2 regions of the Agarivorans sp. JK6 genome follow, and region 1 is predicted to be linked to the other one. Evidence: predicted binding sites of a transcription regulator. Region 1 holds the regulator's gene; the other holds the start of a gene.

Region 1 (6,732 bases):
GATTTGTTAAAACAGCAATGCCTGCATTAAGGGTTCTGTCTTATCAAGAAGTGCCAGAAGATAAACAAATACGAATTGTGAGTTCAGTGGGGCAGTAGCTTCAGAGAATTAGCAAAAGGAAGGTGAACAGTGAAAATGAAACGCTTTTTTGCAAAAGATATGCGAACCGCACTAGCCGAAGTGAAGGAAACACTTGGCAGCGATGCGGTTATCATGTCTAACAAAAAGGTAACCGGTGGCATTGAAATTGTTGCTGCGGTTGAACCTTCTAGCGCTAAACAAGCTGCGCCTAAAAACGATAGAGAATTGCCTGAAGATAGCGTCAATTTGTCGTCTATGAATGCTGGTGCTGCCAAAAAAGCGCCAACAAAACAGCATCCAAGTCATGATTTTGACGAAAATGCCAGTTTGAAAGATAACCTAACCAACTTTATGCAGCGCCATCAAAAGCGTCAGCAAGAAAACTTGCAACAGTCTCAGCAAAAACAGCAACAGCAGCGCCCTCGCACTGTTCAAGCGCCACGCTCTTTAGCTCAACAACAAGGTTGGGCGCAGCAAGGCTCATTATCAAATAAACCAACTAATGCGTCTCTTGGTGGACAACCAGCTAATTCAGCATCAGCAGCTGCTAGCAACGAAGTCGGCGAACTTAAAAAAGAAATGGCCGCCATGCGCAAGTTACTTGAGCATCAAGTATCTGGATTAATGTGGCAGGAAGTAGAGCGCCAAGAGCCGGTGCGCGCGATGTTAATTAAGCAGTTGCAGCAAGTTGGTTTTGATGAAGACATGGCCGACCAAATAGCTGGATACATTCCCGAAGAGCTCGGCGTTCAAGAAGGCTGGCAGCATTTACGCGAATTATTAGTCAATCAACTACCGGTTGGCCAAGATGAGATTTTGTTAAAGGGTGGGGCTATTGCGTTGCTTGGCCCAACTGGCGTTGGAAAAACAACCACCATCGCCAAGTTAGCAGCACAGTTTGCAATGCGCCATGGCGCCGAAAGTGTGGCGATGATTACTACTGATACCTACCGTATTGGTGCTCATGAACAACTAGCTACTTACGGAAAAATTATGGGCTGCGCCGTACGCGTCGCCAATGATGAAGAAGAGCTTTCACAGTTGCTTTATCAGTTTAAAGACAAAAAATTAGTGCTTATTGATACCGCAGGCATGAGCCAACGAGATCTTCGCTTACACGAACAATTAGACAAGCTAGTAAAAAACAGCCGCGTTAATATTCGCAACTATTTGGTGATGTCCGCCAATGCGCAGCGTCGGGTAATTGAAGAAACTGTGAACCAATTTCAGCGAATTCCTTTAGCTGGTACCATACTTACCAAATTAGATGAAAGTTTGGCATTAGGTGAAGTGTTAAATGTAACCTTGCGCCATGCCTTACCAATAAGTTACGTTACTCACGGCCAACAAGTGCCTGAAGATATTGCGGTAGCTGCGCCTACCCAATTAATAGAACAAGCATTATCGGTTATCGATAAGCAAAGCCAGCAACATTTCTGGTTTAGTGAAACCGAACAACAAAAGGTTTCAGATGTATTCTAAAGACAATGAATTTGACCAAGCTAGCGGCTTAAGAATGATGCAACAAAAAAACAATGTGAAAGTCATCGCTGTAACTGGCGGCAAAGGGGGCGTAGGTAAAACTAACGTTACTCTTAACATGGGCATAGCCATGGCTGCGCAAGGTAAGCGCGTAATGGTTCTGGATGCCGACTTAGGCCTAGCAAACGTAGATGTGCTGCTCGGTTTACGTGTAACTAAAAACCTCTCTCACGTTTTATCCGGTGAATGCACCTTAGATGAAGTATTAGTTAAAGGGCCCAATGGGATCTTAATTGCACCAGCTACTTCTGGTACTCAATCAATGGTAGAACTCAGTCCTGCGGAACACGCCGGACTTATTCGTGCTTTTAGCAGCATGAAAACACCCATTGATGTGTTGCTAGTTGATACCGCAGCGGGCATCTCCGACATGGTGCTAAGCTTTGCTAAAGCGTCACAAGACATATTAGTGGTGGTGTGTGATGAACCAACCTCTATTACCGATGCTTATGCGCTAATAAAGCTGCTTTCAAACCAGCACGGTGTCTACAAATTTAAAGTAGTAGCAAATATGGTGCGTAGCTTACGCGAAGGCCAAGAATTGTTTGCTAAGCTTACTCGAGTTACCGATCGCTTCTTGGATGCTACACTCGAATTGGTATCTTGTATTCCTTATGACAATAACGTGCGCTTAGCCGTAAGAAAGCAACGAGTAGTGGTAGAAGCCTATCCTAAGTCTCCTGCATCTTTGGCATTTCGCTCATTAGCAAGTAAAGCTTCTACTTGGCCAATTCCTGAACAAGCAGGTGGACATTTAGAATTTTTCATCGAGAACCTTCTCGAGTTTGGACAACGTAAAAATAGAGAACAGCTTAGTGAATAAAGTTGCCGCTTATGCCAGCGCTAATGACACTAATGTTTTGGTGGAGCGCCATGCAAACTTGGTCAAACGGATAGCCCATCACCTAATGGCTAGGCTTCCGGCTAGCGTGATTGTTGATGACTTGATCCAATCAGGAATGATTGGCTTAATCGAAGCCGCACGTAACTTTGATGGTTCAAAAGGCGCTAGCTTCGAAACCTACGCCGGCATCCGCATTCGTGGCTCTATGCTTGACGAAATTCGTCGTGGCGACTGGGTCCCTCGTTCGGTACATAAAAACAGCCGCGCCATCAGTGATGCAATTGCAGAAGTTGAGAAAGAAAAAAACGGTGACGCAAAAGACGCTGAGGTTGCAGCAAAGCTTGGCGTAAGCTTAAGTGAGTACCACTCAATGTTGTCTGATGTAAATTGCGGACGCATTTTAGGTATCGATGACTTAGGTGTGAGTGAAGACGTCATATCAAGTGAAGAAAGTCGAGAACTAAACCGACCTTTTGAAGGTTTTGCCAATCAACGCTTTCAACAATCTCTTGCCGAATGTATTAAAGGTCTGCCAGAGAGAGAAGCACTGGTTTTGTCCCTCTATTATGATGAAGAACTTAACCTAAAAGAAATTGGTGAAGTATTGAGCGTAAGCGAGTCCCGAGTCAGTCAAATTCATAGTCAAGCGCTTGCTCGAGTTAAAACTCGAATGCGAGATTGGACACAATAGAGAAATTCATCCTTACATTTCTTGTAAAAGATGGACTAAAATTGTGTTTATTAAGGCATAATATCTATATTACATAAATTTTTGGCCTATTTAGTGGCTTGTAAAACATCCTGTTGGGGGACGTACCTTGGATAAAAATATGAAAATTCTGGTTGTTGATGATTTTTCAACGATGAGAAGGATTATTAAAAACCTACTTAGAGATCTTGGCTTCAACAATACTCATGAAGCCGATGACGGAAATACCGCATTACCTATGCTTAAAGGCGGCGATTTCGAATTTGTAGTAACTGATTGGAACATGCCTGGAATGGAAGGCATCGACCTATTGAAAAATATTCGTGCCGACGAAAGTTTGTCTCACTTACCTGTTTTAATGGTAACTGCCGAAGCAAAACGTGAACAGATCATCGAAGCTGCTCAAGCCGGCGTAAATGGATATATTGTTAAACCTTTCACTGCAGCCACGCTAAAAGAGAAGCTAGATAAGATTTTCGAAAGACTACAATAAGAAAGGAAGATGCGTGAGCACAGATACTCCGATTATTTCATTAGCCGACGCCAAATCTTTGGTTGCGCTACTTGAAGAAGGAAATGTCGCCGAGGCGAATCAACTTGTTAGTGAGCTTTGTGCTCCAAAAGCTAACCTGCTATTTGATAAGGTTGGGCAGCTCACTCGTCAGCTTCATGACTCTTTAAATGAATTTAAACTCGATATTCGAATTAACGAGTTAGCTAATCAAGAAATACCAGACGCTAAAGAGCGGTTGAACTATGTGATAGAGATGACCGATCAAGCGGCCAATAAAACCATGGACGCAGTAGAGTCTGGCCTTCCAATTGCCGATCAATTAACTAACGAAATCAACAGTATCATGCCTATATGGCAAAGTTTGATGGAACGAAGAATTGAAATCGGCCAATTTAAGGCGCTATGTCACCAAATCGATATTTTCCTTAATAGTTCTTCAGCAAATGCCGATAAACTACGTAGCATGTTAACCGAAATATTGATGGCTCAAGATTTCCAAGATTTAACCGGTCAGATGATTCGTAAGGTAATCACCTTGGTGCAAGAGGTGGAAGAAAGTCTGGTTGAAATGCTTACCTTGTTTGGAAATGAGAACGCCGAAGTAGTAGAAAATAAAAAAGTGACTAAATCTGCTATTGAAGCCGAAGGGCCAATATTAAATAAAGAGCAAAGGGACGACGTTGTTAACGACCAAGATGATGTTGATGACTTGTTGTCTAGTTTAGGATTTTAAGGGAGTAGCGCATGTCGTTTGATGTAGATGAAGACATCTTACAAGACTTTCTCGTAGAAGCGGCGGAGATCCTTGAGCAGCTGTCTGAACAGCTGGTTGATTTAGAAAAACGTCCAGATGACAGTGACTTGTTAAATGCCATATTTCGTGGCTTCCATACGGTTAAAGGTGGGGCAGGCTTTTTGTCATTAACCGAACTGGTTGATGTTTGTCACGGAGCTGAGAACATTTTTGATACCTTGCGCAATGGTGGAAGAAGTGTATCGCCGGAGCTAATGGATGTGATTCTTGAAGCGCTAGATTCAGTTAATGATATGTTCGCTCAAGTTCAAGCACGCGAGCCTTTAACACCTGCGTCTCCTGAATTAATCGAAAGCTTACATCAGTTGTCTCGCCCAGAGTCTGCTGACGAAGTGGCTGCAGAGCCAGAGCCAGAGCCAGAGCCAGAGCCAGAGCCAGAGCCAGAGCCCGTAGCTGCGGCTCCAAGTGCCGATGCCGGCAATATTGACGAAATTACCGACGACGAGTTTGAGCGTTTGCTTGATGAGCTGCATGGCTCAGCCGCACCTGCTGCGGCCGCAACACCAAAACCTGCTCCCGCCGCTCCAGCTGAAAAAGCTTCCAGCGATGGTGATATTTCAGATGATGAATTTGAAAAACTGTTGGATGAACTGCATGGTTCTAAGGCGCCAGGTGCTGGACAAGCGGTTGCACCTAAAGCGCCAGAAGTAGCGAAGCCTAGTTCAAATGCTGATGAAATTGGTGATGATGAATTTGAGAAACTGCTAGACCAGCTACATGGTGCAGGCAAAGCACCAGACACTAAGGCCGCTCCAGCTAAGCCCGCAGCTAAAGCTGCGCCTAAGCCTGCTGCAAAAATTGAAGCTAGTCCTAAAGCGCCTGCTAAACCAGCAGCACCGGCCAAACCTGCTGCTAAGGCCGCTCCAGCTAAACAAGAGCCTGCAAAAGCGCCGGCCAAGCAAGCTGTACCTCAAGGCGAAACCACAGTTCGCGTAGATACCCGCACTCTAGACGATATTATGAATATGGTTGGCGAGTTGGTATTGGTACGTAACCGCTTAGTGAGTTTGGGCCTTAATAGTAATGATGAGGATATGTCTAAAGCCACCGCTAACTTGGATGTGGTGACAGCTGATCTTCAAGGTGCGGTAATGAAAACCCGCATGCAGCCAATCAAAAAAGTGTTTGGCCGTTTCCCTCGAGTAGTTCGAGATTTAGCGCGAAGCTTGAAAAAAGACATTAACCTAGAGTTGGTGGGTGAAGATACCGACTTAGATAAAAACTTAGTTGAAGCGCTGGCCGATCCATTGGTTCACTTAGTTCGAAACTCTGTTGACCATGGTATTGAGATGCCAGACGATCGAGTTGCTTCAGGTAAACCTCGTACTGGTGTTATTCGCTTATCAGCCTCACAAGAGGGCGATCATATCTTGCTCAAAATCGAGGATGATGGCGCTGGTATGAATGCCGATAAGCTAAAATCTATTGCGATTGAGCGCGGCGTGCTTGATGCCGATGCCGCTGCTCGCATGCCAGATAAAGATGCTTATAGTCTAATTTTTGCGCCAGGGTTCTCTACTAAGACTGAGATTTCAGACATCTCAGGTCGCGGTGTGGGCATGGACGTGGTGAAAACCAGCATTACCCAACTTAATGGTTCAGTTGATATTGATTCACAGTTGGGGCAAGGCACTACACTACAGATTAAAGTACCGCTAACCTTGGCTATTTTGCCAACCCTGATGGTAGACGTTGGCAAACAGACTTTTGCTTTACCACTGACGAGCGTGAATGAAATCTTCCACCTAGACCTGACCAAAACTAACGTAGTTGATGGTCAAGAAACCGTGATTGTTCGTGACAAGGCAATTCCATTGTTTTACTTACAAGACTGGTTAATTAGAAATGGTCAATCTGGAGAGCGTAGTTCTCAAGGGCACGTGGTTATCGTACAAATTGGCCCACAACAAGTCGGTTTTGTTGTTGATAATCTGATAGGCCAAGAAGAAGTGGTGATCAAAGCACTAGATCAATTATTGCAAGGTACTCCAGGTATGGCTGGTGCAACAATCACTAGTGATGGCCGTATTGCTTTAATTCTTGATATTCCAAGCCTGTTGAAACGCTACGCTCGTAAGATGTAAGCCTAGCCTTTAAGAAGAATCTAACATGGCAATAAAAGTACTTGTAGTTGATGATTCGAGCTTTTTCCGACGCCGGGTAAGCGAGATCATCAACGCGGACCCTTCTTTAGAAGTGGTCGATACCGCAAAAAATGGCCGTGAAGC
Region 2 (6,732 bases), 100 kb from region 1:
ATGTGCAGCCCCAAGCCACAACCTAATACAATAAGGCTGTCACAAGTCTCTGACAAAGGCTGATAATTATCTGACAAACCAGGAAAATAACTGTCAAGTTTGGCTCCTGGAGCGGGATCAAATGTCGGATTAGGAGTCTGACTAAGCTGACGTTGAGCTTGCAAAGCTTGTTTAGAAAAACTAGTGACTTGCTGCTCTACATGAAGAGAAGGATTAACGTGATACAGCGCCCTCCCTTTGTAATTGTTACTTACATTTAGGTGCTTGGTTCGGGTCACAAAAGGAGCGTATTGCTTAAGAATATAAGCGCCGACTAGCTCAGATAATGAAGGGAAAAGCGTAGAAAAAGCTTTGAAGTTTTGAGCAAAACGACGCTTAGTATAAGCGCCCATATTGGCTTCTAGCTTAGATTGAGTCTCTTCGTCAGTATGAATCTGAAAATTGACGTTAAATAGCATGCAGACCTCAGATTAGGTATTTTGATTGTACGCCGAGCTAACTTTCCTCCCTCTACGCATTTTTCCAAGCTTTTCACTTGTCTGTTGTTTTTCAAGCGCTAAGGCTTCAAATACTTGTTTCATTTGAGCCACATAATCAACAATCAGCTGCTTATGCTCGCTAGGCATGTCTTCTGTGCCAGTGCTAAAAAACGATTCGACTTGTTGTGCGTGCGATTCTAACCTTGCTAAGATTTCTTCTTGATCAATGAGGCCTTCGACAAGATCTTCTTTTAACTTAACCAACAACACACTTGCTTGTTCAATTTGAGCTTGCAGTAGATTGAGAGAGCGGTCACTCATCGTTGGTTATAAGCTTCAGTTTTTGCTGACTCTGGAATTTGATCCCATGCCGATTTAATTGGTAGGAATATTTCCATCACCTCAGCAATAATCGTTGCATCATTGTTGATGCTAGCTTCAGACAAACGTTCGAGCATAAAGTTATACAAATCTTGTAAATTGGTAGCTATTTCACCACCTTTCTCATGGTCCAATGTATCTCTAAGAGAAGTAATGATGGAAGTTGCCTTAGCAATTGGTTTAGCTTTGCTAGAGATATCATTACGCTCTATACAACCTTTGGCTACCGAGAGATTTTCTAATGCAGTTTGCATTAAGAGCTGAGTAATCTGATGCGGATCGGCAGTAGCTATTTGATCTTTAATACCTACTTGTCGATATTGATTAATTCCATGTTTGTACATGCATTACATCCTATAAATTATTAGCCGAGCTGGCCCATTATGTAGGACATCTGGCTATTAAGCGCACCCATGGTTTGGTCGAATGCGGTGTATTTGGCTCTCAACGTTGACTCATACTCAGCCATTCGCTCTTTCAAAGCAAGGTCAGCGTAGTCAAGATCTTTAAGTTGTGAGCGAGTTGTATCTTCACGCGAGGCTAACACCCCGCCAGTTTGCTCATAACTTTTGGTAAAGTCGTAAAATGTATCGACTATGCCATTCTCTCCTGCAAAAATCTCGCCAAGTTTATCTAAATCACCATCTACCCACTCTTTCAATTGACCTTCATCAAGCGTTAATTGACCACTGTCATCCATCTCAATACCAAGAGCATAAAGGGTAGTTACACGTCCTGGCTGACTTGGGTCCTCAAAGCCAGTAGTGCTCATTTTACCTAAACTGTACTTCATTGAGCGGAACATGGCATCACCACTAAGCTCTTTACGACTACTGTCTTCGCCTTCTAGTACCTTATCCGGCTTACTGTACTTGTCGATTTCTGAGATTATTTTGTTGTATGCGTCAATAAAACTACGAACACTTTCAACTGCCGCGTCATCGTCAGGTTTTATTTCGAGTGTAGTAGAGGAGCCAGTCAAAGTATTGACGTCTAAAGTCACGCCAGAAATAACATCACTGAAAGTATTAGTATTGCTAGTAGCCTCAATACCGTTTACTGATATGCGCGCTTCCGAAGCGCTTTTAGTTACTTGAGTATTACCAATTAAAGCATCCAAGTCACCATTAGCGGTACCACTTGAGATTATCCGCAAGTCATTTGGGTTACCATTAGCTGGATCAGCATCATCGTCAGCACCCGATTTTGAGGAGTCGAACACCAGTTGAGTACCAGTTCCAGTGTTGATTAAGTTCGCGCTTACACCAAAGTTTTCGCCTGCTTCATTTACCGCCTCCCGTAATTGTGACAAGGTCATGCCTGCGGTAACTTGAACAGTGAACGTTTCTTCATCGGTGCCAGAACCTGCTGCAAAAGTTAATTCACCCTCGGTATTAGCAATAACTGTAGAACTAGACGCGTATTCAGTTTGAGTGGCTACTCTTGAACCAGATGCAAGAGATAGCACTTCAACGTCATAACTGCCATTTGTAGCATCATCCCCAACCGTTACTCCGAATGGTCCACTATAACTCTCTCCACTAACATTACTCCCACCGACAAAAGCGGAGCGAGGGAAAAATGTGGTGGGCTCCTTGGCTTTGTCTAAAATACCAAGAAACGAACTCATAGCTGACTTAATTGATCCAACTGCTGAAAGGGTTACATCGAGCGATTCACGCCGCTCCTGAAGTCGTGCTTCTTGAGGTACTTTAATTGCATCAATAGAAACTTCAATTAAGGCCTCTAAATCCAAGCCACTACCAATACCTGCTGCTGTAATACCCGTCATAGCACAACCCTTCTATACAATTTGATCTACAAACAAACCCGTGGTTTGTCCGATAGCATCTTGGAACTTTCTTAAACGCTCTTCAAGTTGACGGTACTCTTCTGTCGGGATTTCTCTAATTAACTCATCAGTACTTCTATTAAGCACTGAAGTGAAAAATTGACCATCTCGCTCATCAACTACAAATTTTACGTCACGGTCTTGCACCTCGAGTAGTTGATTCAACGAACTAACTACATCTTCTACTTGAGTTCTGTCTTCTGTTTGACGTTCTTTTTGCTCAGCTTCTTGCTCAGCCTTAATCTTTTGCTGCTCTTTCTGAAGCGATAACTGTGCCACTTCCATTTTTTCAGCAGCAGTTACTTTCTGCTCTTTGCCAACGGCCAAACCAGTAGTGAGGTTTGAAGCAGAAATGGTACTTACATTGCTATCCATAAACCAGACTCCTTAAAACAAAGCAAGCCACACTTATTAGTATAAGTGCGGCCGCGTGTTTCTTCTATTATTTTGTCTATTATACGAGGGCTAACGCAGCCTGTGGACGTTGATTTGCCTGTGCCAAAATAGAGGTACTGGTCTGCTGAAGAATCTGAGATTTCGTTAACTCAGCAGTTTCTTTAGCAAAGTCAGTATCTTTAATTCGTGAACGTGCGCCGCTAACATTCTCTGAAATGTTCGACAAATTACGAATCGTAGATTGGAAACGGTTTTGCAACGCACCTAAGTTAGCACGTTCCGAATCCACCGACTTCAAAGCAGAATCAATTGCCGCCATTGCTGCAGAAGCGCCACCAGCAGAAGATACGCTGATACCACTTACGCCTAGTCCACCGGCAGTGATGGTGGTATTGATCGCTACATTGATTTTCTCACCAGCATTAGCACCAACCAAGAAGTCTGCGCTGTAGGCACCGTCTAAAAGCTTAGTTCCCCCAAAGTTGGTAGTATCACCAACACGAGTGATTTCTGCTTTTAATTGACTCACTTCAGCTTGAAGTGCTGCACGGTCATCACTGTTGTTTACACCATCTTGTGATTGAACAGCGAGAACTCGCATACGTTGAAGCATATTGGTTACTTCATCCATTGCGCCTTCAGCTGTTTGTGAAACAGAGATACCATCTTGTGCATTCATCACTGCACGATCCAAACCTTGGATTTGCGATGTCATGCGATTAGAAATTTGTAGACCTGCTGCATCATCTTTTGCACTGTTAATTCTGAAACCAGAACTTAAACGCTGATAGGCAGTATCTAAAGAATTACCAGAATTGTATAACTGGCGCTGTGCGTTCAATGACGACACATTGGTGTTGACAACTAATGCCATAATTTGAGCCTCCTAAGAAATCGCTCATCCTGATTGAACTATGTCAGGACGACCTAAACCATTTGTTAGTTGTTGAACCCCTGATTTATGAACTGTAAATCAAGACAACTTAAAAATGGACCAAAGTTTTATTAACTTCATATTTGTTAGCGGCAATGGAGGAAAAAGCTTTAGAAAAAAAGAGGAAATAAGCGGAATTTTTTTGCCGCATTTACGGCAAGCCTTGTAAACACTGGCTTTAGGGACCAGAAAAAACTTCTAAACTCAGCTAAAAAACGATACATTTATAATCATTGAGCAATAATTGAACGTCAAATTATTGCTGTTAATTATTGGCACGCACATTGCTTTATTATACTCGCAGTCTGAACCGCTGCGAAAAAAAGGCCAAGTGAGTATGCATCACTTGACCGTATCGCTCGAAACGATAGGAGATTGAGAGCGAAACCTAAGCGCAACTTATTATTGGTATGGAATTGAGCCTCCTAAGAGTATTAATTGCGCTACTGCAGTCTGAGGACGGTGGATTGAACCCCCACCGTCCTTTCTTTTTTTATATTATCCCAGTAGTGATAGTGCAGCCTGAGGACGCTGGTTGGCTTGAGCCAAAATAGTTGTCGATGTCTGCTGTAGAATCTGGTTACGTGTCAATTCAGCAGTTTCTTTGGCAAAGTCCGTATCTTTAATACGCGAACGTGCTGCGGTTACATTTTCAGAAATATTAGACAAGTTGCGAATGGTAGATTGGAAACGGTTTTGCACCGCACCAAGGTTTGCCCGCTCTTCATCAATGACTTTAAGAGCTGAGTCAATAGCTGCCATGGAACCACTTGCTCCGGCAGCGGAGCTAACCGAAATCGTTCCAATACCCAAACCGGCTTGCGTGACCGAAGTGGCAATCGACACTTGAATATTCTCACCAGCATTCGCACCCACTAAAAAGTTTGCACTGTAAGAACCGTCAAGCAGCTGAATTCCACCAAACTTAGTAGTTGTACCAACCCGACTGATCTCAGCTTTAAGCTGGCTTACTTCCGCTTGCAATGCTAGTCGGTCGTCTGTGTTATTAACACCATCTTGAGACTGAATGGCGAGAACACGCATGCGTTGTAGCATGTTGGTTACTTCATCCATCGCACCTTCAGCAGTTTGCGCTACTGAAATACCATCTTGGGCGTTCATTACCGCACGATCCAGACCCTGAATTTGGGTGGTAAAGCGGTTTGATATTTGTAGGCCTGCAGCATCATCCTTGGCGCTATTAATACGAAAACCTGATGATAAACGCTGAAACGATGTATCTAGACCATTACCTGAGTTGTAAAGTTGACGCTGTGCGTTAATTGATGACACATTAGTATTTACGTATAAAGCCATGATATTTCTCCTATCTATATATTAACCATTTATAGGTTTTATTAGTTGTCAGTTATTTTTTTTGTTTCTGACTTACCCTATATAACGGCAGCGCTTCAATATTCTTTAGCATTTATTTTTATTTTATTTATACACCCTAAGCGTCTAAATAAAAAAGGTTGCTTCAATATTGAAGCAACCTTTATAACGGCTGATAGAATATAAACTTTAGTGTTATAGGTAATTAAATAAAGATAATTGGCTAATTCTGCTATACGACGAGTAAGAAGTGTTTAGAGCAAGCTCAGCTTTTTGTAGGTTGCTTACAGCCTCAGCGAAATCAACCTCGCTGAGGCTTGCTCTTGATTGCTGATTAATCACATCCATAGAAGCAGCAGCAGAGCGCACTGAATCCAAAGAGTTCCCCCTCGCACCAAGGGAGCCTAAAGTAAGGTTCACACTTTCTAACGAATTATCTAAACCGACCAAGAAATCAGATTGCGCCTCCAAAAAGTCACTTTCCAGGAAATTGGGGTCTTCCAAGGCAATAATAAAATCAGATAGCATATTCAATATATTATCTTTCTCAGGCGGAGCTAATTCAAATGACTCGTTGGCACTACCTGCAACAGTCGATACTATAACTTCAAGCCCATTAAAGTTAATAGGTTCATTAGGTACATAGTTACCAGTTACGGGAGGAACTAAAGATGCACCAACACTATCCAAAATCTCATAAGTATCTGGCACACCAGCGGTAGTTTGCACTTGGTATGTATTATTTGCTGGTGTAACAGGATCGTAATTTAATTTATGAAAACTATCATAAGCGCGCTGATCGTTAACTACCGATGTAACATTAGGTGTTAGGTCATTAGTTCCAAAACGTTTAAATACATTATCAAAAACCTCCTGCCCAGTATCATTACTTTGAATATATACCGAAGAAGATACTTTTAATTCATTAACTCCCGCATCACCCTGATAATTATAATTAGTTCCATCATACACATATGGTTGTTTTTGGGTTTGAAAGCCCGAAAATACATAACTACCATCAGCGTTTTGACTGTTCATAAAATCTAGCATTTGGTTTTGTATCTGACGCAACTCCTGTGCGAGCGAAGCACGTTCAGTACTACCATTAATACCATCGCCTGACTGAACCCCCAATACTCTTGCTCGCTGCATGGCATTGATCATCCCGTCCAAGGTTGACTCTTCAAAGTTAAGCGCGTTTTCCAACAAGGTGCCATTCTTTAAATGCTGCTCTGTTAAGGTTATTTCCGTGGTCAAAAACATGGTTTTACTCATGTCCGAAGGACCGTCAGCAGCGGTTAGCAACTTCTTATTAGTGATAAGATGTTGGTTCATCTTCTCAACTTGTTGCTGAG

Evidence for each region. Region 1 encodes FliA, which starts transcription of late flagellar genes. Its sites were predicted from a motif close to CTAAAGNTNNNNNNNNNNNNGCCGATA; they were not measured.
Region 2: a site for FliA is predicted at 4,130-4,156, ahead of OV592_RS08550 (flagellin). Genes of this name have one in related genera too.

The regions. Positions count from the first base shown of each region.
Region 1 covers NZ_CP113525.1:1,692,780-1,699,511, forward strand. Annotated here, with positions in the region: gene flhA (flagellar biosynthesis protein FlhA) at 1-98, shown strand, start outside; gene flhF (flagellar biosynthesis protein FlhF) at 136-1,563, shown strand; gene OV592_RS08005 (MinD/ParA family protein) at 1,553-2,446, shown strand; gene OV592_RS08010 (RNA polymerase sigma factor FliA) at 2,439-3,158, shown strand; gene cheY (chemotaxis response regulator CheY) at 3,286-3,669, shown strand; gene OV592_RS08020 (protein phosphatase CheZ) at 3,683-4,423, shown strand; gene OV592_RS08025 (chemotaxis protein CheA) at 4,435-6,588, shown strand; gene OV592_RS08030 (chemotaxis response regulator protein-glutamate methylesterase) at 6,614-6,732, shown strand, end outside.
Region 2 covers NZ_CP113525.1:1,794,862-1,801,593, reverse strand. Annotated here, with positions in the region: gene OV592_RS08575 (6-hydroxymethylpterin diphosphokinase MptE-like protein) at 1-458, opposite strand, end outside; gene OV592_RS08570 (hypothetical protein) at 471-800, opposite strand; gene fliS (flagellar export chaperone FliS) at 797-1,204, opposite strand; gene fliD (flagellar filament capping protein FliD) at 1,225-2,652, opposite strand; gene OV592_RS08555 (flagellar protein FlaG) at 2,665-3,087, opposite strand; gene OV592_RS08550 (flagellin) at 3,167-3,982, opposite strand; gene OV592_RS08545 (flagellin) at 4,541-5,359, opposite strand; gene flgL (flagellar hook-associated protein FlgL) at 5,573-6,732, opposite strand, start outside.